3 regions of the Streptomyces sp. NPDC037083 genome follow, and region 3 is predicted to be linked to each of the others. Evidence: riboswitches for the same ligand, from Rfam matches in the RefSeq annotation. Region 3 holds a riboswitch; each other region holds the start of a gene.
The links. Region 3 has a riboswitch for S-adenosylmethionine ahead of thrC (threonine synthase). Riboswitches for the same ligand answer to the same signal wherever they lie in the genome.
Positions count from the first base shown of each region.

Region 1: it holds a riboswitch for S-adenosylmethionine, as region 3 does, so the genes downstream of both, ACZ7DE_RS32205 (putative leader peptide) here and thrC (threonine synthase) in region 3, are expected to answer to the same signal.
Region 2: it holds a riboswitch for S-adenosylmethionine, as region 3 does, so the genes downstream of both, ACZ7DE_RS21760 (aminotransferase class V-fold PLP-dependent enzyme) here and thrC (threonine synthase) in region 3, are expected to answer to the same signal.

Region 1 is NZ_JBVJSQ010000014.1:180,862-190,248, forward strand. Features, by position in the region: gene ACZ7DE_RS32185 (dipeptide ABC transporter ATP-binding protein) at 1-791, opposite strand, end outside; gene ACZ7DE_RS32190 (ABC transporter permease) at 788-1,705, opposite strand; gene ACZ7DE_RS32195 (ABC transporter permease) at 1,702-2,661, opposite strand; gene ACZ7DE_RS32200 (ABC transporter substrate-binding protein) at 2,665-4,278, opposite strand; gene ACZ7DE_RS32205 (putative leader peptide) at 4,482-4,598, opposite strand; SAM riboswitch class IV at 4,633-4,745, opposite strand; gene ACZ7DE_RS32210 (DUF1684 domain-containing protein) at 4,834-5,658, opposite strand; gene ACZ7DE_RS32215 (LLM class F420-dependent oxidoreductase) at 5,720-6,643, opposite strand; gene ACZ7DE_RS32220 (hypothetical protein) at 6,645-7,058, opposite strand; gene ACZ7DE_RS32225 (nucleoside deaminase) at 7,351-7,779, opposite strand; gene ACZ7DE_RS32230 (TIGR03619 family F420-dependent LLM class oxidoreductase) at 7,776-8,651, opposite strand; gene ACZ7DE_RS32235 (Lrp/AsnC family transcriptional regulator) at 8,747-9,217, shown strand.
Region 2 is NZ_JBVJSQ010000007.1:445,243-454,629, reverse strand. Features, by position in the region: gene ACZ7DE_RS21795 (L,D-transpeptidase) at 1-206, shown strand, start outside; gene ACZ7DE_RS21790 (response regulator) at 324-728, opposite strand; gene ctaE (aa3-type cytochrome oxidase subunit III) at 907-1,527, shown strand; gene qcrC (cytochrome bc1 complex diheme cytochrome c subunit) at 1,593-2,405, shown strand; gene qcrA (cytochrome bc1 complex Rieske iron-sulfur subunit) at 2,402-3,460, shown strand; gene qcrB (cytochrome bc1 complex cytochrome b subunit) at 3,457-5,103, shown strand; gene trpD (anthranilate phosphoribosyltransferase) at 5,238-6,302, shown strand; SAM riboswitch class IV at 6,378-6,494, shown strand; gene ACZ7DE_RS21760 (aminotransferase class V-fold PLP-dependent enzyme) at 6,661-8,025, shown strand; gene ACZ7DE_RS21755 (Lrp/AsnC family transcriptional regulator) at 8,228-8,509, opposite strand; gene ACZ7DE_RS21750 (rhomboid family intramembrane serine protease) at 8,506-9,240, opposite strand.
Region 3 is NZ_JBVJSQ010000005.1:444,155-453,541, forward strand. Features, by position in the region: gene groL (chaperonin GroEL) at 1-1,405, opposite strand, end outside; gene ACZ7DE_RS16800 (cold-shock protein) at 1,740-1,946, opposite strand; gene ACZ7DE_RS16805 (MoaD/ThiS family protein) at 2,398-2,673, opposite strand; gene thrC (threonine synthase) at 2,670-3,971, opposite strand; SAM riboswitch class I at 3,990-4,155, opposite strand; gene ACZ7DE_RS16815 (glucosyl-3-phosphoglycerate synthase) at 4,322-5,266, shown strand; gene ACZ7DE_RS16820 (alpha,alpha-trehalose-phosphate synthase (UDP-forming)) at 5,396-6,811, shown strand; gene otsB (trehalose-phosphatase) at 6,799-7,677, opposite strand; gene ACZ7DE_RS16830 (DUF3263 domain-containing protein) at 7,707-7,952, opposite strand; gene ACZ7DE_RS16835 (ABC transporter substrate-binding protein) at 7,987-9,276, opposite strand.

The DNA.
Region 1 (9,387 bases), on a different contig from region 3:
TGCCGGGTGTAGTCGTCCTGCGGGTCGGCCAGGATGCGGCGGGTGGGGCCCGCCTCGACGACCTTGCCCTGGGACATCACCACCAGCCGCTGTGCCCGGTCGGCGGCGACCCCGAGGTCGTGGGTCACGAGCAGGACCGCGGTGCCCGACTCCTCGGTGAGGCGCTGGAGATGGTCGAGGATGACCCGTTGGACGGTGACGTCGAGCGCGCTGGTGGGCTCGTCGGCGATGATCAGTTCGGGCTGGGCGGCGATGGCGATGGCGATGAGGGCGCGTTGCCGCATGCCGCCGGACAGTTCGTGCGGATACTGCCGGGCCCGGACGGCCGCGTCGGGCAGCCCGGCCCGGTCCAGGACGGCGACAGCCTCGGCGGGGGCCGATCGGCGGGTCGCCAGACCATGGATGCGCAGCACCTCGGCGACCTGGTCGCCGATCCGCTTGACCGGGTTGAGGGAGACGGTCGGGTCCTGGGGGACCAGTCCGATCCGTGCTCCGCGTACCGTGCGCAGTTCCGCCTCCGACAGGGTGGCGAGGTCGTGCCGGCCGAAGCGGACCGTGCCCGCGTCGATACGGCCGTTCGCCGGCAGGAGCCGGGTGACGGCGTGCGCCGTCGTGCTCTTGCCGGAGCCGGACTCGCCGACCACCGCCGTCACCTGTCCCGGCCATACGTCGAGGTCCACGCCCCGGACGGCCTCGACCGTGCCGCCCCGGGTGCGGTACGACACCGACAGGCCGCGTATCTCCAGCAGTGGTGTGGTCACGTCCTCACCGTTCTCACGTTCGTCTGTCATCGCTGCCGGGACCATTCGCCGTCCAGCGCCCGGGCGATGCGGTTGGTGGCCAGCACGGTCGAGGCGATCGCCAGCCCGGGCAGTGCGGTCAGCCACCAGGCGTTGGCGAGGTAGTTGCGGCCGTCAGAGATCAACGTGCCCCACTCCGGGGCGGGCGGGGGAGCGCCGTAGCCGAGGAAGCTCAGGGCGGAGACGGCCAGGATGGAGGCGCCGAAGTCGAGGGTGGCCAGGACGATCACCGGGCCCGCCGCGTTGGGCAGTACGTGCCGGCCGAGCACCGAGTACCACCGGGCCCCGCTCGCGCGCGACGCCTCCACGAACACCGCCTGGCGCACTCGCAGCACTTCCGCGCGCGCCACTCGAGCGAACGCGGCGACGCTTGCGATGCCGACCGCGACCGCCACCTTCACCGTGCCGTAGCCCAGCGCGGTGACCAGAGACAGGGACAGGAACAGCGCGGGGATGGACAGCAGCACGTCGACGAAGCGCATCAGCACGTCGTCCACCCAGCGGCCCACGAATCCGGCGACCACCCCGAGCAACCCGCCGACGGCGAACGCCACCAGTACCGCGATCAGCGTGGCCTTCAGGGACAGCTGGGCGCCATGGACGACCCGCGAGAAAACATCACGGCCCAGCTCGTCGGTGCCGAACCAGTGACTGCCGCTCGGGCTGCGGAAGTTCTGCGACGGCACGCCCTTCAGTGGGTCCTGGGAGGTGAACAGGTCGGGCCAGAACGAGGCCAGTACCACCAGCGCGAGGACGACCACCGACAGCACCAGACCCGGGCGGCGCACCACGAAGCGCAGCAGCCGCCGTACGTCCACGCGGCGTCCGGGCTCCGGCCCCGCCTCGACCGGGCGGGCCAGTCCCAGCGCCGCCTCGGCCGGGTCGTCGACAAGGCTCTGGCTCATGCGAGTGCCGCCCTTCTGCCCGAGGCCACCGCGATCCGCGGGTCGAGGAGCGGATAGACCAGGTCGATGACCAGGTTCGTCGTCACGAAGATCAGCGCCCCGAACACCACCACACCTTGGACCAGCGGGATGTCCTGGGCCGTGACCGCCGCCGCGGTGACGCGGCCGAGGCCGTCGCGCGAGAACACCGTCTCGACGACCACCGAACCGGCGATCAGCTGCCCCACCAGCAGGCCGACGACCGTCAGAGCCGGCAGGCAGGCGTTGCGAAGGGCGTGCCGCAGATGGACCCGCCATCGGTCGGCGCCCTTGGCCCGCGCGGTCTCCACATATGCCTGGTCCAGTGCGGTGAGCAGGCTCTTGGCGAGCACCTGGGCGACCTGCGCGCCGGTCGGCACCGCAAGCGTCAGGGCCGGCAGCACCAGCCCCTCGAGTCCGTCGTTGCCGAACGCGGGGAACCAGTGCAGCCGGAAGGAGAACGTATCGACGAGCAGCAGCCCCACGCAGAACGTCGGGACGGACACCCCCAGCGGCGGCAACGACAGCAGCAGTTGCCGCAGCCAGCGCCGAGCGGTGCAGGTCGCCAGCACCGCAAGCCCACCGCCGAGCAGCACCGCCAACAGCAGAGCGGCACCGGTCAGTTGGAGGGTCTGCGGCAGCGCGTCGGCCAGCGTCGAGGTGACCGGACGGCCAGTGGCGACCGAGTCGCCGAAGTCCCCGCGCACCGCCCGTCCCAGATGGTCGGCGTACTGCACCAGCACCGGCTTGTCGAAGCCGTACTCGTGCCGCAGCGCGGCCAGCCGGGTCGGGTCGACGTCCCCCGAGTCCATCCCGGCACTGGCCATCGCGGTGACCGGGTCACCGGGCAGCCAGTTCAGCACCAGGAACGAAACCGTGTACGCCGCCCACAGCACCCCGACCGCCTGCGCCAGTCGCTTGATCACATAGCGGCGCATGCGCTAGCCGATCCAGGTGTCGTGCAACTGGATGCGGCTGCCCGAGTCGAAGTCGAGGCTGTGCACCTTCTTCGACACGGCCAGCTGGGTCTGGAGTTCCACCACCGGCACGTTGTACGCGTTCTGCACGATCAGCTTCTGCGCCTCGTCCACCAGCTGCTCGCGCTTGGCGGTGTCCGTGGTCGCGGCCTGGCCGGACAGCGCCGTGTCCAGGGAAGTGGCGGGCAGGCGGTAGAAGTTGGCCAGTTGGGTGGAGAAGGAGGTACGCAGGATGTCCGGGTCGGAGCGGGTCACGTTGCTCCACACCAGGTCGAAGTCACCGCCCTGGAGCGTGGTGGCGAACTGGCTGACCTGACCCTGCTTGAGCGCCACGTCGATCCCGACGGCCTTCAACTGCTGCTGGACCAGCTCCAGTGCAGGCTGGTTGGTGGCGGCGTTGGGGAACCAGCCGATGGTCAGGCTCAGCTTCTTGCCGTCCTTGGCGCGTATGCCGTCACTGCCGGCTTTCCAACCGGCCGCTTCCAGGGAGAACTTCGCCTTGGCCGCGTCGAAGGCGAGGTCCGAGGAGAGGTCGGTGTAGTCGGGCGTGGTGTGCGCCAGGACGCTGGTCGCCGGCTGGGTGCCGGTCGGGAACACGGTGTCGGCGATCTGCTTGCGGTCGATGGCCGCCAGGATCGCCTGACGCACCTTCACATCCTTCAGCAGCGGCCGCGAGTTGTTGACGCCGAGCCCGAAGACCACACCGGGGTTGGCCCGGCGCAGCAGGGTGACCTGACCGCCCCCGAGCGCCGCCTCGTTGGCCTTGCCGACGCTGCTGATCGCGTCCACCTGCCCGGACTGGAGGCTGCCGGCCCGCACCCCCGCCTCGGGGACGACCTTGAAGACCAGCTTGTCCAGGTAGGCCTCGCCCTTCTTGGACCACAGCGAGGAGCCCCAGTCGTAGCCGGTGCGCTTGGCCAGAGCGATCGACTGGTTCTGGACGTACTGTTTGAGCACGAACGGCCCCGACCCGATCACACCCTCGCTGCACTTCTGCTGCGGGGTCTTCTTCACGCTCGCCGACGACTCGATGCCCAGCGAGTGGGTCGAAGTCGCCTGGAGGAACTGGGCATTGGGCTCCTTGAAGGTCACCTTGACGGTGAGCGGGTCCACCGCGGTGGTGTTCTTGACGCCGCTGAGATAGCCCTGGGCGAGGACCCCGAGGGCGCCGAGCTTCGGCACCGCGTCGAAGTTGTCCTTGACCACCTGCGCGGTCAGTTGGGAGCCGTCGCTGAAGGTGACGCCCGAGCGCAGATGGAAGGTGAACTCCGTGGCGTCGGCGTTGATGTCCCAGCTCTTGGCGAGCCACGGCACGATCTTGCCGGTCCTGGGGTCCTGGTCCGTCAGGGAGTCCACGGTCTGGCGCACCGAGTAGATGCTCTCGTTGCTGCCGACTTGCTGTGGATCCCCGCAGCCGGCGTCGGAACCCACCGCGAAGGTCAGGGTGCCACCGGACTTCGGCCGGCTGCTTCCGCTACTGGAGTCGTCGCCCGAACCGCAGGCGGTCAGCAGAACACTGGTGGTCAGCAGGGCGGCGAGGGGCGCACGGGGGGCTCTGAAGGCCGGAAGTGCGTTCACGGAGGGTTCTCCTACTCGTGTCACCAGGCGTGGAGGCGCCGTACGAGGCACGACCGTGCATGGGTGTGCGGCCCCGGCCGGTGCAAGACCGGTGGCGGGGAACCGCTGTGCAGACAGGGATCAGGGGGGAGCGGAGGTCAGCCGCAGGCGGGTGCCGTGACGACCGGCGCGTGCCGGACTGCGACCGGCGGCGGAAGGGTCCGTCAGGCCTGACAGAGGCAGCTGGTCGAGCGCTTGAGGTCGATGTGGCGCCGACGCGAGAGCCGGGAGAACACGGTGGCGCCGACGAAGCGGGCGCTGAGGTCACCACCGTGCCGCATGCCGGTCCTCCACATTTCCGGCCCCGGTCACGGGGCCACGCGCTTGCGGGATCGTCGGTGATCCTGCCGGGCTTTCACCTGGAGCACCCCACCGCGTAGGAGGGTTGCCGGTCAGCGAGCCAGGGCTTGACGCTGACACTCAATGCCGTTCGTGATCGTACGGAGGGCTCTTGTCGTCCGTCAATGCCGCAAAGCGACGTCCTGCAAGGGCAGTCGGACAGGTACCGGGACCAGCTCAGGAACCGCCGCGCTCGCGGGGGATCTTCTGGCCGGCCTCGATCGCCACCGGCAGCCGGTTCTCGGCCGGGGGCAGGGGGCAGGTGGCCAGGTCCGTGTAGGCGCACGGCAGGTTCGCGGCGCGGTTGAAGTCCAGGACGACCGTACCGTCGGCGGCGGGCGGCTCCAGGGTCAGGGCCCGGTTGGCGGCGTAGGTGGTGACCCCGGAGGTCGCGTCGGTGAACAGCACCATCAGTCGGCCCGCGCCATGGCCGGGGAACGTGGTCAGCGACAGCTGCTGCCCGTACAGCTCGAACTCCACCCTGCCCGGAGCGTCGTAGACATGCTCAAGACCTTCCACCGCGGCGCCCACGGTGGTCGGCCGGGGCTTGTCGAAGGGGACGTATCGGCCCGTCAAGGCCCAGCGCGGGTCGGGGGCGTAGGCGGGCGTTCCGGTGAAGGCCGTGCGCAGCGGCGCGTCCGGGTGCCGGGGGCGCACGATGTCGTGCCCGCCGCGCCTGGCGACCTCGATGACGGCGTCTCCCCAGACGGCATCGACACTGCCGCGTTCGGGAAGCACGCCGAAGCGGTGTTCACCGTGCACCGACGTTCCGTCGACGATCAGTTCCTCGCCGTCGTCGAGGTCTACGACGACCCCGTCGGGGCCGGTGCGCCACGCACCGGGCGCGTCCGCAAAGCGCTGGGGCCGGTCGTCGAGCCAGTGCAGGCCGGTGATCGCCAGGAACCCGTGCGGGTCGGCGAGCCGGGCCTCCTGGGCGCGATACCACGCCAGCCAGTTCTCGGTGAAGGCGTGGAAGTCGGTCGCGGTGGCCTCGGTGGTCATGGGCTCTCCTTCGTCAAGGGGGTGCAGGGGGCCGGTCGGGCCGTCGGTTCGACCGGTGTGCTCAGCGGGCCAGTTCGCCGAGGAGTCGCCAGGTGCGTCGGCGGTCGGCATCACCCGCGATCTCGGTGCCCGAGAACACGACCTCGGTGGCGCCGGCGTCGCGGTAACGGCGTACCTCGGCCTCGACGGCCTTCTCGTCGCCGATCACGGCCAGGTCGGCGGCCCGCCGGCCGCCGGAGAGTTCGATGACCCGCGCGTAGGACGGGATCTGTTCGTAGAACGCGAGGTTCTCGGTGGCCTTGGCCCGCACTGCGTCCACGTCGTCGGTGACCACGCCGGGCACCAGGGCCACGATCCTGGGCGCGGGGCGGCCGGCGGCCTCGGCTGCGGCGGTCAGGGCGGGCACGATGTGTTCCGCCAGGGCGCGCGGTCCCGCCAGGTAGGGCAGGATCCCGTCCGCCAGCTCACCGCTGACGCGCAGCGCCTGCGGCCCCATCGCGGCGACCAGCAGGGGGACACCGCTCTCGGCACCCGGTACCCGCGCCGGGACCGGGGTGGCCGCGGTGAGCAGCTCACCGCGGAAGTCGGCCGTGCCGGTCTCGGTCAACTGCCGCAGGGCGGTGAGGAACTCTCGCAGCCGGGCGATGGGGCGTTCGAAGGGCAGGCCGAAGCCGGTCTCCGTCAGCAGTTTCGTGCCCAGGGCCAGACCGAGGTGGTAGCGGCCGTGGGTCGCGGCCTGGGCGGTCTGGGCCTGGCTGGAGACCAGCAGCGGGTGGCGGCCGAAGACGGGGATCGCGGAGGTGCCGACCTGCAGTCCGGGCACTTCCCGCCCGACGATCGCCGCGAGCTGGGGTGAGTCCGCGCCGAAGGTCTGCCCGAACCAGGCCGACGTGAGAGCGAACTCCGCTGCCTCTTGGGCCAGTTGTACGGTGGCGTCGACCTGGTTCGGCGCCTCGGACGCGTTGAGCGCTACTCCAACAGTCATGTCAGTCAGAACGGGCGTAGGTCGAACCCGCATTCCGGTCCGTGTGTGACAGCTTCTTGTCAGTCATGTGTATTCGGTCCTGAGTGGAAGGGCCATCCCGGTGCTCAGCCCTCCTGCCGTCGGTCCCGCGCGGATCGGTGCGTGAGGGTTCGCGCAGGCCGAGGTCTTCGCGCAGGGTGGTGCCGGTGTACGCGGTCCGGTAGATCCCGCGTTCCTGCAGTTCCGGGACGAGCAGGTCGACGAGGTCGTCGAGGTCGTCGGGGATGGGGTAGGGCGTGACGTTGAAACCGCCGAGCGCGCCGTGCCGCACGAAGTGGGCGAACTTGTCGGCAAGACCGGACGGAGTGCCGACGTGCCCGCGCTGGCGGCCGAGCGCGATGACGGTCTCGCGCAGCGACCAGCCGTGCGCCTCCACCTTCCCCGCCACTCGCCACGACCGCGCGGGTCGGCGATGCGCCGGGCGCCGAAGGAGCCGTCGTTCTCGGTGACGACCGGATCCTCCTTCGGCAGTGGCCCGTCGGCGTCGCGGTCCGAGAGGTTGACGCCGCACAGCGACCCGGTGATCCCCAACGCCGTCGCCGGGATGGTCTGTTGGAGCCGAATCCAGCGCCTCTTCTCCTGGCCCTCCTCCTCGGTGGCGACGAGGATGATCTCGGTGCCGGGCAGGATCCGCAGGTGGTGGCGGGCTCCGCTCCCGGGCCCGGCGGTCAGCGGTAGTAGGGCTCGACCGCGGCCCGTACCTCGTCGAGCAGCGCGGGGCCGTCCTGAGGCACGGGCAGTCGGCTGCTGCCCGGCCTGATGTCCAGGAGCTGTTCGTTGGACAGGGCGAACACCACTCGCCGCAGCCCTGCCCATTGGATGACGGCCTCGCACATCCCGCACGGCTGGCAGCTGGTGTACATCGTGGTGCCTGCCGCCGTCTGCGCGTCGAGCTCTCTTGCGCCCCACCTCGCCAATTTGAGTTCCGGGTGTGCAGTGACGTCGTTGTCGGTGAGGGTGGTGTTGTACTCCTCGGCCAGGACCGTTCCGTCCGGTCCTGCCAACAGAGATCCAAATGGCGGGTTGCCGCTCGCGCGTGCCTTGGCCGCGAGCGAGATGGCCTGCCGGAGGAGTGTGTGGTCGTCGGGTGTGATCATGACTGCTCCATCGTGGTGCGGGATGGGGTGCCGGGCTCGTAGAAGTGTGCGGCCACGGTGGCGAGGGTCTGCCAAGCCGCCTGCGGGTGACACGTCGCGCGGGGGTCGCCCGGGTAGGTGTCGAGGACGACGGACGTGGCGCCCAGCAGCCGCAGTTGGTCGAGATCGTCCAAGATCTGGTCGATGGCTCCCTCACCGGCGAGCCGTCCCGCTCCGTCGACCGGTTCCTTGGTGAGTCGCAGGGCGATGCGGGGCGCCAGGGCGGGCACGGGCAAGTGCTGCTCGTCCGCGTACGTCTCCAGCCTGCCCGCGGCTTCGCGCAGCCACGGCACGGTGGGGCGCAGCGGATGCCATGCGTCTCCGAGTCGTACGGCCCGGCGCAGCCCCGCGTCGCTGTTTCCGCCGACCCACACCGGGATCCGGCGCTCTCCGTAGGACGCGGTGTCCTTCCAGGCGGCCCGGATGTCCCGCAGGTGGTCGTCGGTCAGCTGTCCGCGCTGCGAGAACGGGATGTCGAGGGCGGCGAACTCCTGCCGTGCCCAGCCCACTCCCACGCCGAGGACCAGCCGGCCGCCGCTCAGCTCATCCAGATTGGCCGCCATTCGGGCGGTGAGCAGCGGGTGCCGGTAGGGAGCGATGAGGACCGTCGTGCCGAGCTGGATACGGGTGGTGAGGCCGGCCAGCCAGGACAAGGTGGTGAAGGGCTCGTAGAAGGGTGCCGGATAGCGCTCGGCGACATCGGGCGTGATGGCTATGTGGTCCGAGATCATCAGTAGGTCGAAGCCCAGGCCCTCTACGGTCTGGGCCCAGCTGCGCAGCACTCCGGGGTCGGTGCCCGGGCCGAAATTGGGGACGTTCACTCCGATCTTCACGGAGCCCAACCCTAGGCAGGACGTATGGGTCGTCAGAAGGGATTCCCGCCTGTTCAGAGGCGGTTCAGCCGTGGATCCGCCGGTAAAATGGGCGTATGACCGAGAGTCTCGACGCGACGGACTGGGCGATCCTGACAGAAGTCCAACGGGACGGCCGGATCCCGTTCACCGAACTGGCACGGCGGGTGAACCTGAGCGCGTCGGCGACCAAGGAGCGAGTGCGCCGACTCGAGGAGGCCGAGGTGATCACGGGGTACCGCGCGGAGGTGAACCCGGAGCGGACCGGTTACCCAGTGATGGCGGTGGTCCGGCTCAAGTACCCGGGGCCGGGAACCCGGCACGAGCCGCTGCGCCGGCTGCTGGAGGAGCGCCCGGAGATCCTGGAGTGCCTGCGCACCACCGGAGACGACTGCTACATCATGAAGGTGGCGGCCACGTCGATGGCCCACCTGGAGGAGATAGTCGACGAGCTGGCCGAGTTCGGGAGCACCACCACCAACCTCGTCCTCAGCCAGACTCTCCCGTTGCGCGGCCCGGGGGTGCCTCGGGGGAACACCGTCAGGTAGGCGCGGATGCCATTCCACCGCCGGGGCCCGGCCTGGCGGCCAGCAGCGGCGACAGCCCCAAGCGCCCGGGAAGACCATGGCCGAGGTCGTGTCCGACGAGGTCCCGCGCCTGCTGGAGCGACTGGCTGAGGTGCCCGACCCGGCGGGACCCACGCGGCGTACGGCACGCT
Region 2 (9,387 bases), on a different contig from region 3:
CCAACGCCGAGTGGTTCTTCGACAACGTCCGTCAGGGCGACGTCGTCCAGGTCGTCAACAGCAACGGCCACACGATGGAGACCTTCGGCAACGGCTTCGGCGACTGGAACCTGGACTGGGCGAAATGGACCAAGGGCAGCGCACTGACCGGCGGCAAGCGCGAGACGAACCAGGACACGGCACGACTCAGCCCGGCGGCCGTGTAGACGCCGTCAGCCCTCGGGGGCGCGGGGCCGTGACCTGTGCGGCCGCGCCGCGTGGGCGCGACAGGCCACGGTGGACCCATGGGGCCGCCGTACCGCCGCGCCCTTGTTCCGCGGGCGTCACGCGCTCTGCTGAAGCCTCTTGGTCCGCATCAGGGAGGCCAGCGCCGCCGCGAACTCCACGGGCTCCACGGGCAGCGTCACGGCCGCGTCCGCCCGGCTCCAGGTGGCCAGCCACGCGTCCTGCGGCCGCCCGATGAGCAGCAGCACCGGCGGGCACTGGAACACCTCGTCCTTGAGCTGACGGCACAGCCCCATGCCTCCCATGGGCACGGCCTCCCCGTCGAGGACGACGACGTCGATGCCGCCCTTGTCGAGCTCCCGCAGCACCGCCGCAGGCGTCGCGCACTCCAGGAACTCCACCACAGGGACGTCCGGTGCGGGCCTGCGGCCGGTCGCGAGCCGTACCTGCTCCCGCGTGTTGGAGTCGTCGCTGTAGACCAGCACCGTGGCGGTCGCCTGCATGCTTCCTCCGTGACATCAGTGTCGTACGGACAGAACCGATGCCGCGGATGCTACTCCCTCGCCCACCTCGTCAACACCGCCTGGAACACGACTTCGATGGGCCATACGGGCACTCCACGGCGTGCGAACACTCCGAACGGCACCCCCCGGAGTGAGGGCGGGATAAGGGACCGACATAATGTCGGTCGTGGCGACAGCAACGACAGTAGAAACCGGGCACGCGCACCCGTCGGTCAATCGGCCGAACCTCACCAGCGTCGGAACCATCATCTGGCTGAGTTCCGAGCTGATGTTCTTCGCGGCCCTCTTCGCGATGTACTTCACCCTGCGATCGGTGACGGGTCCTGATCACTGGAAGGAAATGGCCGAGGCCCTGAACTTCCCGTTCTCGGCCACCAACACCACGATCCTGGTGCTCTCCTCCCTCACCTGTCAGCTCGGCGTGTTCGCCGCCGAGCGCGGTGACGTGAAGAAGCTGCGGATGTGGTTCATCGTCACCTTCATCATGGGTGCGATCTTCATCGGCGGTCAGATCTACGAGTACACGGAGCTGGTGAAGAAGGACGGGCTCTCGCTCTCCTCCGACCCGTACGGCTCGGTGTTCTACCTGACCACCGGCTTCCACGGCATGCACGTGACGGGCGGCCTCATCGCCTTCCTGTTCGTCCTCGGCCGCACGTACGCGGCCAAGAGGTTCACCCACGAGCAGGCGACCGCGGCCATCGTCGTGTCCTACTACTGGCACTTCGTCGATGTCGTCTGGATCGGCCTCTTCGCCACGATCTACATGATCAAGTAGCCGGGCACGCTCGCTCCCGCACATCCCAAGCATCGACGCAGAAGATCCTGACACCGGGGTAATCCGTGAAAAAGCTCTCCGCACGACGACGCCATCCGCTGGCGGCGCTCGTCGTCCTACTCCTCGCGCTGGCGGCTACTGGGGGGCTGTACGCCGCGTTCGCGCCCGCGAGCAAGGCGCAGGCAGACGACAGCGCCCAGTCCCTCACCATCGACGAGGGCAAGAAGCTCTACGCCGTCGGCTGCGCCAGCTGCCACGGCACCGGCGGTCAGGGCACCTCCGACGGTCCGAGCCTGGTCGGCGTGGGCGCCGCGGCCGTCGACTTCCAGGTCGGCACCGGCCGCATGCCGGCGGCGACCTCCCAGGGCCCGCAGGTGGTGAAGAAGAAGAACATCTACACGCAGGCCGAGATCGACCAGCTCGCCGCGTACATCTCCTCCCTGGGCTCCGGCCCGTCCGTCCCGACCGAGGCCGAGTACGGCCCGGAGGGCGCGGACATCGCCAAGGGCGGCGACCTGTTCCGCACCAACTGCGCGCAGTGCCACAACTTCACCGGCAAGGGCGGCGCCCTGACCAAGGGCAAGTTCGCTCCGACCCTCGAGGACGTGGACCCGAAGCACATCTACGAGGCCATGCAGACCGGCCCGCAGAACATGCCTTCCTTCCCCGACACCACCCTGTCGGAGCAGAACAAGAAGGACATCATCGCGTACCTGCACGCGGTCAACAGCGACGAGACGAACAACCCCGGTGGTCTGGAACTGGGCGGCCTCGGGCCGGTCAGTGAGGGCCTGTTCGCCTGGATCTTCGGTCTCGGCGCCCTGATCGCGGTCGCCGTCTGGGTCGCCGCTCGGACCGCAAAGGCCAAGAAGTCATGAGTAGCCAAGACATTCCTGAAGAGAACCTGCCCGCTGAGCAGGGCCACGCGCACGGCGCGGTAGGCGTCGCGGACGAGAAGAACCCGTTCGCGGACCCCGGTCTGCCGCCGCACGAGCACCGCGTCCAGGACATCGACGAGCGGGCCGCCAAGCGGTCCGAGCGTGCGGTCGCCTTCCTGTTCACGCTGTCGATGCTGGCCACGGTCGGCTTCATCGTCTCGTACGTGGCGATCCCCGCCGACAAGTCGATCTTCGTGTTCCCGATCGGCCACCTCAGCGCGCTGAACTTCGCGCTGGGTCTGACGCTGGGCACGGCGCTGTTCACCATCGGCGCCGGCGCGGTCCACTGGGCCCGCACCCTGATGTCGGACGTGGAGGTCGCCGACGAGCGGCACCCGATCGCCGCGAGCCCCGAGGTCCGTGCGAAGGTCCACGCGGACTTCAAGCAGGGCGCCAAGGAGTCCGCGATCGGCCGCCGCAAGCTGATCCGCAACACGATGCTCGGCGCGGTCGCCCTGGTGCCGCTCTCCGGCATCATGCTGCTGCGCGACCTCGGCCCGCTGCCCGAGGACAAGCTGCGGCACACGCTGTGGGCCAAGGGCAAGCTGCTCGTCAACATGAACACGAACGAGCCGCTGCGTCCCTCGGACGTCGCCGTCGGCTCGCTCACCTTCGCCAAGCCCGAAGGCCTGGAGGAGCACGACGAGGACTTCCAGAACGAGATCGCCAAGGCGGCCCTGATGATCGTCCGGCTGCAGCCGGACAACATCAAGGACAAGCGCGAGCTCGAGTGGTCGCACGAGGGCATCGTGGCGTACTCGAAGATCTGCACCCACGTCGGTTGCCCGATCTCCCTGTACGAGCAGCAGACGCACCACGTGCTGTGCCCCTGCCACCAGTCCACCTTCGACCTCTCCGACGGTGCCCGAGTGATCTTCGGTCCCGCCGGTCACGCCCTGCCGCAGCTGCGCATCGGTGTGAACGACGAGGGCTACCTCGAGGCGCTCGGCGACTTCGAAGAGCCCGTCGGTCCTGCTTTCTGGGAGCGCGGATGAGCACGACAGAGAACCACGGAAGCAACACGGCCCGCGAACGCGGGAAGGCTCCGGCCGGCGAGCGCATCGCCGACTGGGCCGACGGCCGGCTGGGGATCTACTCCCTCGCCAAGGCCAACATGCGCAAGATCTTCCCCGACCACTGGTCGTTCATGTTGGGCGAAGTGTGCCTGTACAGCTTCATCATCATCATCCTGACGGGTGTGTATCTGACGCTGTTCTTCCACCCGTCGATGAACGAGGTGGAGTACCACGGCAGCTACGTCCCGCTCCAGGGACAGCTGATGTCCGAGGCGTTCAGCTCGACCCTGCACATCTCCTTCGACGTGCGCGGCGGTCTGCTCATCCGGCAGATCCACCACTGGGCGGCGCTGATCTTCCTCGCCGGCATGTTCGTGCACATGATGCGCGTGTTCTTCACGGGCGCGTTCCGCAAGCCGCGTGAGGTCAACTGGCTGTTCGGCTTCCTGCTGTTCGTCCTGGGCATGTTCACCGGCTTCACCGGTTACTCGCTCCCGGACGACCTTCTCTCCGGCACCGGTGTGCGCTTCACGCAGGGCGCGATCCTGTCGATGCCGATCGTCGGCACGTACATCTCGATGTTCCTGTTCGGCGGCGAGTTCCCCGGCCACGACTTCGTGGCGCGGTTCTACTCGATCCACATCCTGCTGCTGCCGGGCATCATGCTGGGCCTGGTGGTGGGCCACCTGATCCTGGTCTTCTACCACAAGCACACGCAGTTCGCGGGCCCCGGCAAGAGCAACAAGAACGTCGTGGGCATGCCGCTGCTGCCGGTGTACATGGCCAAGGCCGGAGGCTTCTTCTTCCTGGTCTTCGGCGTGATCGCGGCCATCGCGGCCGTCGCGCAGATCAACCCGATCTGGGCCATGGGCCCCTACCGTCCGGACCAGGTGTCGACCGGCGCCCAGCCCGACTGGTACATGGGCTTCGCCGAGGGTCTGATCCGCTTCATGCCGGGCTGGGAGATCAACCTCTGGGGCCACACGCTGGTCCTGGGCGTGTTCATCCCGCTGGTCCTGTTCGGCGTGGTCCTCGCGGCGCTGGCGCTCTACCCCTTCATCGAGGCGTGGATCACCGGCGACAAGCGCGAGCACCACATCCTGGACCGCCCGCGCAACGCGCCGACCCGTACGGCGCTCGGCGTCGCCTGGGTCACGATGTACATGATCACGCTGGTCGGCGGCGGCAACGACCTGTGGGCCACGCACTTCCACCTGTCGATCAACTCGATCACCTGGTTCGTCCGGATCTTCTTCTTCGTCGGACCGGTCATCGCGTACATCGCCACCAAGCGGATCTGCCTCGGTCTGCAGCGTCGCGACAAGGACAAGGTGCTGCACGGTCGCGAGACCGGCACCATCAAGCGCCTGCCGCACGGTGAGTTCATCGAGATCCACGAGCCGCTCAGCCAGGAGCAGCTGCACACGCTCACCGCGCACGAGCAGTACGAGCCGGCCGCGATCGGCGCCACCGTCGACGAGAACGGCGTCGAGCGCAAGGTCACCGGCAAGGAGAAGCTCCGCGCGAAGATCAGCGGAGCGTACTTCGGCGAGGACCAGCAGATTCCGAAGCCCACCGTCGAGGAGTACAAGGAGATCACGAGCGGCCACGGCCACCACTGATCGCTGAGGCGTCGCCACGCCGCACAAAGGGCCCCGTCCGGTCTTCGGACGGGGCCCTTTGCCGTGCCCGTGGCTGGATAGGGTGGGGGTTCACCCTGTTCCCACGACGGACGACGACACACGCAGGAGCGGCTATGAGCGCTGTGACCCCCGCTGGAGGCGACACCGCGGCGGGCCGTTCCTGGCCCGAGGTGCTGAACGGCCTGCTCTACGGCCAGGACCAGGGCGCCGACGCCACGTTCTGGGCGCTGGACCGGATCATGCGCGGTGAGGCGACCGACGCGCAGATCGCCGGCTTCGTGGTGGCGCTGCGGGCCAAGGGCGAGACCGTCGAGGAGATCAACGGGCTCGTCCGGGCGATGTACGAGCACGCCAACCTGATCGAGGTGCCGGGGCGGACCGTCGACATCGTCGGCACCGGCGGCGACGGCGCGAAGACGGTCAACATCTCCACGATGTCGGCGATCGTCGTCGCGGGCGCGGGCGCCACGGTCGTCAAGCACGGCAACCGGGCCGCGTCCTCCGCGTCCGGCGCCTCGGACGTGCTGGAAAAGCTCGGCGTCAATCTGGAACTGACCCCGCGCCGGGTGGCCGAGGTGGCGCAGGAGGCCGGGATCACCTTCTGCTTCGCGATCAAGTTCCATCCGGCGCTGCGTCATGTGGGCGCGGCGCGCGGCCAGTTGGGCATCCGCACGGTGTTCAACGTGCTCGGCCCGCTGACGAACCCGGCCAAGGTGCGGGCCCAGGCGGTCGGGGTCGCCGACCCCCGCATGGCGCCGGTCGTCGCGGGCGTCTTCGCCGAGCGCGGCAACTCGTCCCTGGTCTTCCGGGGCGACGACGGCCTCGACGAGCTGACCACCACGGCGACCTCCCACGTGTGGGTCGTGCGCGACGGCAAGGTCGCCGAGGAGACCTTCGACCCGCGTGACGTCGGCCTGGACCTGGTCCCGGTGGAGGCCCTGCGCGGCGGCGACCCGTCGTACAACGCGGAGGTCGCCCGCCGCCTGCTGGAGGGCGAGACGGGCCCGGTCCGTGACGCCGTCCTGCTGAACTCGGCGGCCGCGCTCGTGGCGCTCGACCCGGGCGCCGGGACGCTGGCCGAGCAGCTGCGGGCCGGCATGGCCCGGGCCGCCGAGTCGATCGACTCCGGCGCGGCCAAGCGGGCCCTGGAGCGCTGGGTGGCGGCCAGCAACGCCTGACGCCGGCATGACGCGGTCCCGCCATCCGGACACGGGTTGCGGGACCGTGATCACCTCGCGTACGTTTCTGTATCAGGTCATGAGTGACAGTCATGAGGCCCCGGCCGACTGTCCGGCAACCCTCCGTCCGTGGCGGGGTGCCCCGGGTGAAGACCAGGTCGTGGACAGCAAGGTCCACGGCAAGCGCGGACCCCTCGCGAAACCAGGGGTCCTGGGTCGTTCGAGGGAGTCTCCCGTGAGCAAGCGAATGCGCTAGGGCGTAGAGCCCCGCCTCCGCATCCCCCTTTCACCTTCCTCCGTGCCGGAGCCATGTCCGCCCGCACGGCGGTTCCGCCCTGCCTTTCACGGGAGTTCCCCCATGTCCGTCTCCACCGTTGCCGCCGGCCGTACCCTTTGTGCCCCTCTGCCTGTTCTGGGCAGTGATGTCACCGTCCCGCTCGTGACGGGCGGCGAGGTCGCCTACGCGGCCCTCGACTACGCGGCCAGCGCCCCCGCCCTGCAGCGCGTCTGGGACGACGTGGCGGCCTACGCCCCGTACTACGGCAGCGTCCACCGCGGCGCCGGGTACCTCTCGCAGCTCTCCACCGACCTCTTCGAGAACGCCCGCAGGACGGTCGCCGAGTTCCTGGACTGCCGGGCCGACGACCAGCTGATCTTCACCCGCTCGACCACGGACTCCCTCAACCTGCTGGCCAGGGCCCTCCCCGCCGGCTGCCAGGTCTTCGTCTTCGAGACCGAGCACCACGCCTCGCTGCTGCCCTGGCAGAACGCCCGGGTCAGCTACCTCGACGCCCCGCGCACCCCGCGCCAGGCCGTCGAGACGCTCGAGCGGGCCCTCGCCGAGCGCGACCCCCACGGCCCGGCCCTGGTCTGCGTGACCGGCGCCTCGAACGTCACGGGCGAGCTGTGGCCGGTGCGCGAGCTGGCGGCCGCCGCCCACGCGCACGGCGCCCGGATCGTCCTGGACGCGGCACAGCTGGCCCCGCACCACGCGGTCTCCGTGCAGGAGCTCGACGTCGACTGGGTCGCCTTCTCGGGCCACAAGCTGTACGCGCCCTTCGGCTCCGGCGTCCTGGCCGGCCGCGCCGACTGGCTGGCCGAGGCCGCCCCGTACCTCGCGGGCGGCGGCGCCAGCCGCAGGGTCACCCGGCGCGAGGACGGGGGAGTGGACGTGGAGTGGCACGAGAGCGCCGCCCGCCACGAGGCCGGTTCCCCGAACGTGATCGGCGCCTACTCCATCGCCTCGGCCTGCAGGGCGCTGACGGAGGCGGGCTTCGAGAACCTGGTCGCCCGGGAGGAGCACCTGATCGCCGAGGTGCGGGCGGGCCTGGCCGACGTTCCGCAGGTCAGGATCCTGTCCCTGTTCGGCGACGACGCCCCCCGGGTGGGCGTGCTCTCGTTCGTCGTCGAGGGCTGGAACAGCTCCCACTTCGCCGCCGCCCTGTCCGCCGAGTACGGCATCGGCGTCCGCGACGGCCTGTTCTGCGCCCACCCGCTGGTCCGCACCCTCCTGGGCGGCGACCCGCACACCCAGGGCGAGTGCGGCGCTCCGGAGGCGGCCCCGGGGGAGAAGTCCCTCAACGCCATCCGGGTGAGCTTCGGCGCGGGCACGCCCGACGAGCACGTCGAGCGCTTCGTCGCGGCGGTCCGTGAGCTGGTGGCCGAGGGGGCCAAGTGGCAGTACCGCACCGAGGACGGCCGCTGCGTCCCCGCCGTGGGCTGACCTCCGCGGCCGGAGCCCCCGAAGGCGCGGGGAACCGGACGACCGGCCGGCCGCGGCGCGCGCACGCGGGCCGCGGCCGCGCGGAGGCGGAGGCGGGATCGTGCGGCCGGGGCCGACGGGATCGCGCGGGCGCGGGCCGGGGTACCGCGGAGGCGGGGCGGGGCGGTTCTACGAGTCCAGTCCCTCTACGAGTCCAGTACCTCTACGAGTCCAGGCCGATGGCGAACGCGGCTTCCAGGTCGTGCTGCGAGTACGTGCGGAACGCCACGTGGGTGTCCGTCCCCTCGACGCCCGGGATCTTGCTGATGCTGCCGGGGATGACCTCCGCGAGGTCTTCGTGCTGCTTCACCCGCACCATCGCGATGAGGTCGTAGGTCCCCGTCACGGAGAAGACCTCGCTCACGGACTCCAGCGAAGCGATCCGCTCCGCGATCTCGGGGATCCGGTCCACGCTGGTCTTGATGAGGACGATCGCGGTGATCACGGCTGGTTCTCTCCCTCGGGGGCCGGAGCTGGGGCGGGCTTCACTCTACGCGTCCGCCCGAACCGGGCCCATGCGTAGCCGAACCCCAGGCCGAAGCCCACCAGGTGGGCCAGATACGCCACCCCCGGCCCCTGGGAGGCCCGCCCCGCGGCCACCCACTGCAGGGCGGCCCAGAACGGCAGTACGACCCAGGCCGGGAAGCGCAGCGGCAGGAAGAACACAAACGGCAGGAGACTGGTGACCCGCGCGCGGGGAAACAGATACAGAAAGGCGCCGAGGACCGCGGAGATCGCCCCGGAGGCGCCGACCAGGGACTGCGACGACCCGGCGTTGGCGGCGGCGTAGCCCAGCAGGGCCAGGTAGCCGCAGCCGGTGTAGAAGAACGTGAACTCGGCGCGGCCCATCCGGTGCTCGGTCATCGCCCCGAAGACGTAGAGGAAGAGCATGTTGCCCAGCAGATGCACCCAGCTGCCGTGGACGAAGAGGGCGGTCGCCGGGGTCAGCGCGGCCCGGGGAGCGCCCTCGAAGAGCTCCACGGGCACCACGCCCCAGTCCCGGAAGTAGGCGCGCTGCGCCGCGGGCAGGTCGTCGCCCGAGCCGTACGCCGCGTTGAGGCCGGAGGCGGGGCCGATCACGAAGATCAGGCAGCACAGGGCGATCAAGCCGCGGGTCACCGGCGCCGAGGGGTTCCGGAGCGTCCTGCCGACCGGCCCGTTCCAGTTGCTGATCATGGGTACAGAGCATGACGTAACCGGACGCACTAGCCCAGAGCGCCTCGCCGCCCGACGGCCCCCGTGGACGGACGGGCGGCGAGTACCCGCCAGGCCGTAGGGTTACGAGCCACACGCACGGGGGAGCCTCCGGCCCGACCCCGGCAC
Region 3 (9,387 bases):
GGTTGCGGACCTTCTCCACGACGACGCCACCCTCGAGACCACCGTTGACGGCGATCTGCTTGAGCGGGGCCTCCAGTGCGATGCGCACGGCGTTGGCGCCGGTCGCCTCGTCACCCTCGAGCTCCAGCTTCTCGAAGACGGCGGACGCCTGGATGAGCGCCACGCCACCACCGGCGACGATGCCCTCCTCGACGGCGGCCTTCGCGTTGCGGACGGCGTCCTCGATGCGGTGCTTGCGCTCCTTGAGCTCCACCTCGGTGGCGGCGCCGGCCTTGATGACCGCGACACCGCCGGCGAGCTTCGCCAGGCGCTCCTGCAGCTTCTCGCGGTCGTAGTCCGAGTCGCTGTTCTCGATCTCGGCGCGGATCTGGTTCACACGGCCCGCGACCTGGTCCGAGGAGCCGGAACCGTCGACGATGGTGGTCTCGTCCTTGGTGATGACGACCTTGCGGGCCTTGCCCAGGAGGTCCAGGGAGGTGTTCTCGAGCTTGAGACCGACCTCCTCGGAGATGACCTCGCCGCCGGTGAGGATGGCGATGTCGTTCAGCATCGCCTTGCGGCGGTCGCCGAAGCCCGGGGCCTTGACCGCGACGGACTTGAAGGTGCCGCGGATCTTGTTGACGACCAGGGTCGACAGGGCCTCGCCCTCGACGTCCTCGGCGATGATCAGCAGCGGCTTGCCCGACTGCATGACCTTCTCGAGGAGCGGGAGCAGGTCCTTGACGTTCGCGATCTTGGAGTTCGCGATCAGGATGTACGGGTCGTCGAGGACGGCCTCCATACGCTCCATGTCGGTGGCGAAGTACGCCGAGATGTAGCCCTTGTCGAAGCGCATACCCTCGGTGAGCTCCAGCTCCAGACCGAAGGTCTGGGACTCCTCGACGGTGATGACGCCTTCCTTGCCGACCTTGTCCATGGCCTCGGCGATGAGCTCGCCGATCTGGGTGTCGGCGGCGGAGATGGAGGCCGTGGAAGCGATCTGCTCCTTGGTCTCGACATCCTTCGCCTGCTCGAGCAGGGCGCCGGAGACGGCCTCGACGGCCTTCTCGATGCCGCGCTTGAGGGCCATCGGGTTGGCGCCGGCGGCGACGTTGCGAAGGCCTTCCTTGACCAGGGCCTGGGCCAGGACGGTCGCGGTCGTCGTGCCGTCACCGGCTACGTCGTCCGTCTTCTTCGCGACTTCCTTGACCAGCTCGGCGCCGATCTTCTCGTACGGGTCCTCGAGCTCGATCTCCTTGGCGATGGACACGCCATCGTTGGTGATCGTGGGGGCGCCCCACTTCTTCTCGAGGACGACGTTGCGGCCCTTGGGGCCGAGCGTCACCTTGACGGCGTCCGCGAGCTGGTTCATGCCGCGCTCGAGGCCGCGCCGTGCCTCCTCGTCGAACGCGATGATCTTGGCCATGTGAAGTGGTCCTCCCGGACTGGGGTGGATTGCTCCGGACCGCGCTGGCGCCCGCGACGGACGGCTCGCCGGCCTCGTGGTTCCTTGCCCCACCTGGCCTGCGGGCCTCACCGACCCGGTCCTTCGTTGTCACTCTCACCTTCAGAGTGCTAACGCAATGATTAGCACTCGACCCATGAGAGTGCAAGCGCCTCCGCCGGACCGGTGCCCTTCCGGACACCCCTCGGGACGCCTCCCGGACGCCCCCGGACAGACCGAAGGGCTCGCACCCCCCAGGAGGTGCGAGCCCTTCGACAGATGTACAGAAGAACGACGCTGTCAGTCGGCGCGTGCTTCAGCCGGTCGCGAGACGGACCATGTCCGCCTGCGGCCCCTTCTGGCCCTGCGAGATCTCGAAATCGACCCGCTGACCCTCTTCCAGGGTGCGGTAGCCGTCCATCTGAATCGCGCTGTAGTGGACGAAAACATCCGCACCACCGTCGACCGCGATGAAGCCGTACCCCTTCTCCGCGTTGAACCACTTGACGGTGCCCTGAGCCATGCCTAACTCCCCTATTACTGGCCCTTGCACAGATCCACACTTCGCGGATCCGGGTCAGACCTCACCCCCCAGTTGGTTGGGGGCGTGCGCCGGAACGCGTCGACCGCGGCTGAATGTATCTGTCCAACTGCCGTCTGCAACAGGTCAGTCGGACGAGAATTCTGGACGCAGGGGATCCGGAATGTGGCGAGAATTCGCCTGAATTCAGGGCAAGTCGGGCCCTGCAAAAGCCGCAAAAGCCACAGAAGGAGCGCGCACTTTGGCTGCTTCTCATCGGGCTGAGGTGGAAATAAAAGGCTCCTGATCCGGTGATCCGGATCGGGTTCCCCAACTGTACCGCGCTCAACCACACTGAATTGCCCCCTCCGCTTCTATCGCGGAGAGGGCAATTCGATGAACTCTCGGTAATCGCTGTTACCGACGGTTACTACCGGCGGGTACTGACCAGCGGTCAGCCACCGGCGACGGCCGGGATGATGGAGACTCCGGCGCCGTCCGGGGTCGCCGTCTGAAGGCCCTGCTCGAAGCGGACGTCGTCGTCGTTCACGTACACGTTGACGAACCGGCGCAGCTTGCCCTGGTCGTCCAGGACGCGGGCGGCGATGCCGGTGTGGTTCTTCTCCAGGTCGGAGATGACCTCGCCGAGAGTCGCCCCCTCGGCGGTGACCTCCGCCTGACCGCCGGTGTAGGTGCGCAGGATGGTGGGGATGCGGACGTTGACGCTCATGACGCGAGGCCAGCCTCTCGGAAGGAGTCCAGGTTCGGGCGGATGGTCGCGGTCAGGCCGGTGCCGGCCACCGCGTCCAGGGTCTTCAGGCCGTCGCCCGTGTTCAGGACGACGGTGGTCTTCGTCGGGTCCAGCAGCCCGTTCCCGATCAGCTTGCGCGTCACACCCACCGTCACCCCGCCGGCGGTCTCCGCGAAGATGCCCTCGGTCCGCGCCAGCAGCTTGATCGCGTCGACGATCTGCTCGTCGGTGACGTCCTCCACCGCACCGCCGGTGCGACGGGCGATGTCGAGGACGTACGGGCCGTCCGCCGGGTTGCCGATGGCCAGCGACTTGGCGATGGTGTCCGGCTTCTGGGGGCGCACGACGTCGTGCCCGGCCTTGTAGGCGACGGACACCGGGGAGCACCCCTCCGCCTGCGCACCGAAGATCTTGTACGGCCGGTCCTCGACGAGCCCGAGCTTGATCAGCTCCTGCAGACCCTTGTCGATCTTCGTGAGCTGCGAGCCGGAGGCGATCGGCACGACCAGCTGGTCGGGGATCCGCCAGCCGAGCTGCTCGCAGATCTCGTACGCCAGGGTCTTGGAACCCTCCGCGTAGTACGGCCGCAGGTTGACGTTGACGAAGCCCCAGCCCTCGCCCGCCGGGTCGCCGATGAGCTCGGAGCAGAAGCGGTTGACGTCGTCGTAGTTGCCCTCGATGCCGACGAGCTCACCGCCGTACACGGCGGCCATGACGACCTTGCCCTGCTCCAGGTCGTGCGGGATGAACACGCAGGAGCGGAAGCCGGCGCGGGCGGCGGCGGCGCCGACGGCGCCGGCCAGGTTGCCCGTGGAGGAGCAGGAGAGGGTCGTGAAGCCGAAGGCGCGGGCGGCCTCGATGGCCTGGGCGACGACCCGGTCCTTGAAGGAGTGCGTCGGGTTGCCGGAGTCGTCCTTGACGAACAGCTTTCCGGCGTCGACGCCCAGCTCACGGGCGAGGTTGTCGGCCTGGACGAGCTTGGTCCAGCCCGGGTTGATGTTCGGCTTGTCCGCCACGTCGGCCGGGACGGGCAGCAGCGGCGCGTAGCGCCAGATGTTCGCGGGTCCCGCCTCGATGCGCTTGCGGAGCTCCTCCGTCTCGTAGGAGGAGAAGTCGTACGCGATCTCGAGCGGGCCGAAACACTCCTCGCAGGCGAAGACCGGGCCGAGGGGGACGCGGTGACCGCACTCCCGGCAGCTCAGCGCCGCGGCGGGACCGAGGTCCACGGAAGAGGTCGGCGTAGAGTCGGTGGTGCTTGCAACAGTCTGCGCAGCCATGTGAGGCGAGGCCCTTTCTCCTCATCTTCCTCACGACGCATTTCGCCGTGAGACGGATTTGGCACCTTCCCGAGCCGGGAGCCTCGCGGAACGATCATCTGGTGGATCAGTGATCGCTACGAGACCGGCTGGAGGGTTGCCGGGGCTTCATCGGGCCGTATCCCTCTGCCCCTCTGGATGAGCGGTATGAAGTTGTCGACGGCGACCTCGGACATGCGATGGTCATCCGCGTTGTTCAAGACTGTAACCGAAGGCCAGGACAGTTGAGAGAGTCGTCCGAACCGCGAGATGGATCACACGGTCACCTGCCGTGCACCCGGTGTGATCACGACAGTGAGGAGCCGCGGACTGTGCTGGAAGAAGTCGAGCGCTGGCTGGCCACCCGCTCCTGGTCGGTGACCGATCGCCCGCTGCACCGGATCCTGGCCGCGAAACGCGCCACGAACCAGACGGTGTCCGTCGTCCTGCCCGCCCTCAACGAGGAGGAGACGGTCGGCGAGATCGTCGCCGTCATCCGTCACGACCTCATGCACCAGGTCCCGCTCGTCGACGAGATCGTCGTCGTCGACTCGGGATCGACCGACCGCACGTCCGAGGTCGCCGCCGCGGCGGGCGCGCGGGTCGTCCACCGGGACGACATCCTGCCGCGCATACCCGCCGTGCCGGGCAAGGGCGAGGTCCTGTGGCGCTCCCTGCTGGTCACCAGCGGGGACATCGTCTGTTTCATCGACGCCGACCTGAAGGAGTTCTCCTCCGACTTCGTCTCGGGGATCGTCGGACCGCTGCTCACCGACCCGGACGTGGACCTGGTCAAGGGCATGTACGACCGTCCGCTGGGCGGTGCGGCCGGACAGGGCGGACGGGTCACCGAGCTGATGGCCCGCCCCCTGCTCAACATGCACTGGCCGCAGCTGGCCGGATTCGTGCAGCCGCTCGGCGGCGAGTACGCGGCCCGCCGCAGCCTGCTGGAACAGCTGCCCTTCCCCGTCGGCTACGGCGTGGAGCTCGGCATGCTGGTCGACGCCCTGCACCTGGTGGGCCTCGACGCGCTCGCCCAGGTCGACGTCGGGGTGCGCAAGCACCGCCACCAGGACGGCCAGGCCCTGGGCCGGATGGCGGCGGCGATCTACCGCACCGCTCAGCTCCGGCTGGCCCGCGGGCACATGATCCGTCCGGCCCTCACCCAGTTCGAGCGCAGCCCGGACGGCTTCGAGCCGCGTACCTACTCCGTGGACACCGAGGAACGCCCGCCGATGACGGAGATCACGGAGTACGCGACCCGCAAGGTGGCCTGAAGCCCGCGACGGGCCCGGGCCGGCGAGGCGGTCCGGGCCTACGTCGTGGGTCGGCGATCCCGGAAAATGGCGCGGGGGCGTCCCCGTGCGAACGTTTGGGCGTTTCGAGGCCGGGCTAGGTTGAGGCGTATGGCTACCACGCACGAAACGGTCGCTCGGGGCACTGCTCAGGTACTGGTCGCGTCCAACCGCGGCCCGGTCTCCTACGAGCTGCGCGAGGACGGCTCGCTGCACGCGAAACGCGGCGGCGGCGGGCTGGTCTCCGGTCTGTCCGCCATCGGCCCCGAATCGGGCGCCCTCTGGGTGTGCTCGGCGCTCTCCGACGGCGACCGCGAGGCGGTCTCGCGCGGGGTCGGCGAGGAGGGCGTGCGCATGCTGCCCATCCCGGCCGACGTGCACGCCGACGCCTACAACGGCATCGCCAACTCGGTGCTCTGGTTCGTCCACCACCTGCTGTACCAGACCCCGCTGGAACCGGCCTTCGACGCGGAGTTCCGCCGTCAGTGGGCGGCGTACGAGGAGTACAACCGGGCCTTCGCCCAGGCGCTGGCGCAGGAGGCGGCGGACGGCGCCGCCGTCCTCGTCCAGGACTACCACCTGTGCCTGGTCCCCGGGATGCTCCGGGCGCTCCGCCCCGACCTGCGCATCGGCCACTTCTCGCACACGCCGTGGGCGCCGGTGGACTACTTCGGCCTGCTGCCCGACGACATCCGCGAACAGCTGCTGACGGGCATGCTCGGCGCGGACCGCCTGGGCTTCCTCACCCGCCGCTGGGCGGACGCGTTCACCGCCTGCTGCAGCGAGTTCGTCGGCGGCCTGGGCAGGACGCGGGTGGGCGTGCACGGCTTGGGCGCCGACGCGGAGTTCCTGCGGGAGCGCTCGCACCGGCCGGACGTCGACGAGCGGATGACGGCCCTGCGCGAGGAGATCGGCGAGGGCCGCAGGACGATCGTCCGCGTCGACCGCACCGAACTGTCCAAGAACATCGTGCGCGGCCTGCTGGCCTACCGGCAGCTGCTCGACGACCACCCGGAGTGGCGCGAACGGGTGGTCCACGTGGCCTTCGCCTACCCCTCCCGCCAGGACCTGGCCGTCTACCGGGACTACATGACGGAGGTCCAGCGTGTGACGGAGGAGATCAACTCCGCCTACGGCACGCCCGGCTGGACCCCGGTCCTGCTGAACCTCAAGGACGACTTCGCCCGCTCCCTGGCCGCCTACCGGCTGGCCGACGTGGCTCTGGTCAACCCGATCCGCGACGGCATGAACCTGGTCGCCAAGGAGGTCCCGGTCGTCTCCGACGAGGGCTGCGCGCTGGTGCTGTCCCGGGAGGCCGGGGCGTACTGGGAGCTGCGCGACGATGCGATCGTCGTCAACCCGTACGACGTCCTGGAGACCGCGCGCGCCCTGCACGAGGGGCTGGTCATGAAGCCGGAGGAGCGGACCGAACGCACCAAGCGGCTGTCCGCCGCGGCGACCGCGCTGCCCCCGGCCCAGTGGTTCCTCGACCAGCTGAACGCCCTGCGCGAGCCTCAGCCCAGCTGAGCGGCGAGCTTGCGCAACAGCTCCACGACCCCGGCCGGTCCGTCCACGACGAGGTCGGCGCGCTCCGCCAGCTCGCCGACCTCCGTGCTGCCGCTGCACACCAGCAGGCCGGGGACGCCGTCGGCGCGCAGCTTCTCCACGGCGGCGAAGGCCGGGAGGTCGCCGAGGTCGTCGCCGGCGTAGAGGACGGACCCGGCGCCGGTCTCGCGGACGTGCTCGAGCAGGGCCACGCCCTTGTCCATGCCCGGTGGGCGCAGTTCCAGGACCATGCGGCCGGGTTCCACGATCAGGCCGTGCCGGGTCGCGAGGTCGGTGAGGGGGGCGCGCAGGGCGTCGAAGGCGGCCTGGGGGTCGTCGGCGCGGCGGGTGTGGACGGCGACCGCCCGGCCGCCCTTCTCCTCGATCCACACCCCCGGCCGGTTCCCGGCCGCCGCCAGGACCTGCGGGAGCTCGGCGCGGACGGCGGCCACCCCCGGGTGCGGGGCGGGGGCGCTGAGGGCGCCGGTGCGGGCGTCCCAGCGTTCGGCGCCGTAGTGGCCGAGGACGGCGAGGTGCGCCAGTCCGTCGACCCCTGCGAACCCGCCGTGGCGCACGGCGACCTCGGCGGGCCGCCCGGTGACGACGGCCACCGCGGCGACCTTCGGCGCGAGGGCCGCGAGCGCGGGGACGGCGTCGGGGTGCGCCCGGGCGTCCTCGGGGTTCTCGACGATCGGGGCGAGGGTGCCGTCGAAGTCGAGGGCGACGAGGGCGGTCGACGGCCGCCCGAGGATCGCGTCGAGTGCGGCGCGGCCCGCCGCCGTGACGGGGACGGGGAGGGGTCCGGGTGCCGTGGAGTGCGTCTCGTGGTGCGTCTCTTGGGTGCCCATACGGCGACCATAGCCAACGGGCGGTCCGGCTACCGCTCCGCCCGCCGTGCCTCACGCACTCTGCGCAGCCTGTTCACCGTGACCGGGTCGTGGGCCAGCGCCCGGGGGTCGTCGAGCAGGGCGTTGAGGAGCTGGTAGTAGCGGACCGGCGACAGGTCCAGTTCCTCGCGTATCGCCCGTTCCTTCGCGCCGGGTCCGGGGAACCCGCGTCGCTCCAGGGCGAGGACGCCCCGCTCCCGCGCCCCCAGCCCGTCCGCTTCCGCTCGCCGCTCCATGCCCGCACGGTAGCGCCCGCCACCGACATCCGGCTCATTCGCCGGAGGCGCTCTCCAGTGCCACGGCCTTGGTCTCCAGGTCGCCCAGCACGTCGGCCGGGCTGCCGTTCGCGGCCACGGCCCGGCCGATGCGCTTCTTGATCTCCGCGCTGACGTTCGCCCAGGAGGTCCGTCCGACGGGGTAGCTCTCGGAGAGCGGGAGCTCCTGCAGGAACGGCTGGAGGTCGGCGTCCTGCTCGGCCGCGCCCATCACCAGGGAGGCGGAGTTGGTGACCGGCAGCAGGTCGTACTCGCGGGAGAAGTCGAGCACGTTCTCCTCGCTGTAGACGAAGTCGAGGAAGTCGCCGATCTGCTCGCCGTGACCGTTCTGCTTGAAGGCCGTCATCCAGTCGGCGACGCCCAGGGAGGTCTTGCTGGGGCCGTCGAGGCCGGGCATCGGCACCATGCCGAACTTCACGCCCTTGCTCTCGGCCGTCTTCATCAGCGAGGGGTGCCCGTTGAGCATGCCCACGTCGCCGGCGGCGAACGCGGCGAAGGCGGCGGCCCGGTTCAGCTTGCCGGGCGCGGTGGGCCCCGTGAGGCCCTTGCCGACCAGCTCGTCCTTCAGCCAGGTGAAGGTGTCGACGTTCTGGACGGAGTCGAGGCTGTAGCTGCTGACGGTCTGGGTGTAGCCGCCCCCGCCGCTGAGCAGCCACTGCAGGGTCTCGGCCTGCGCCTCCTCGGGGCCGAGGGGCAGCGCGTACGGGTACTTCACGCCGTCGGCCTTGAGCGCCTTCGCGTCCTTGGCGAGTTCGGCCCAGGTGGTCGGCGGGGTGAGGCCGGCCTTCTCGAACAGGGTCTTGTTGTAGAACAGCAGCCTGGTGGAGGAGGCGAACGGCATGCCGTACTGCACGCCGCGCACCTTGCCCGCGTCGGCGAGCCGGGGCACGAAGTCGGCCTCGACGGGGATGGAGACCACGTCGCCGACCTTGTAGAGCTGGTCGGCGGCCGCGTAGTCGGAGTACGCGCCGATCTGCGCCATGTCGGGGGCGTCGCCCGCGTCGACCAGCGCCTTGACCTTGGCGTCGACGTCGTTCCAGGAGTACACGGTCACGTCGACGGTGACGCCCGGGTGGTCCTTCTCGTACGCCTCGACGAGCTTGTCCCAGTACTTCTTCGAGCTGTTGGCGCTGCTGTCGCCGTAGTCGGCGGCGACGAGTCTCAGGGTGACGTCGTCGGAGCCTGCGGTCAGTCCGCAGCCGGCGAGGACCGCCGACATCCCGAGGGCCGACACCCCCGCGATGGTTCCCGCGATGGTTCCTGACTTCCGTGCCCGCCGCTGCACCGCACTGCTCCCAACTGATTGCTCATACCAATGGACCGTTATTCGGATTAAGGTCTACACCACCCATGTGGACTAGACCTCTTTCGGGCCAGCGAGGCGGCACGCTACCCC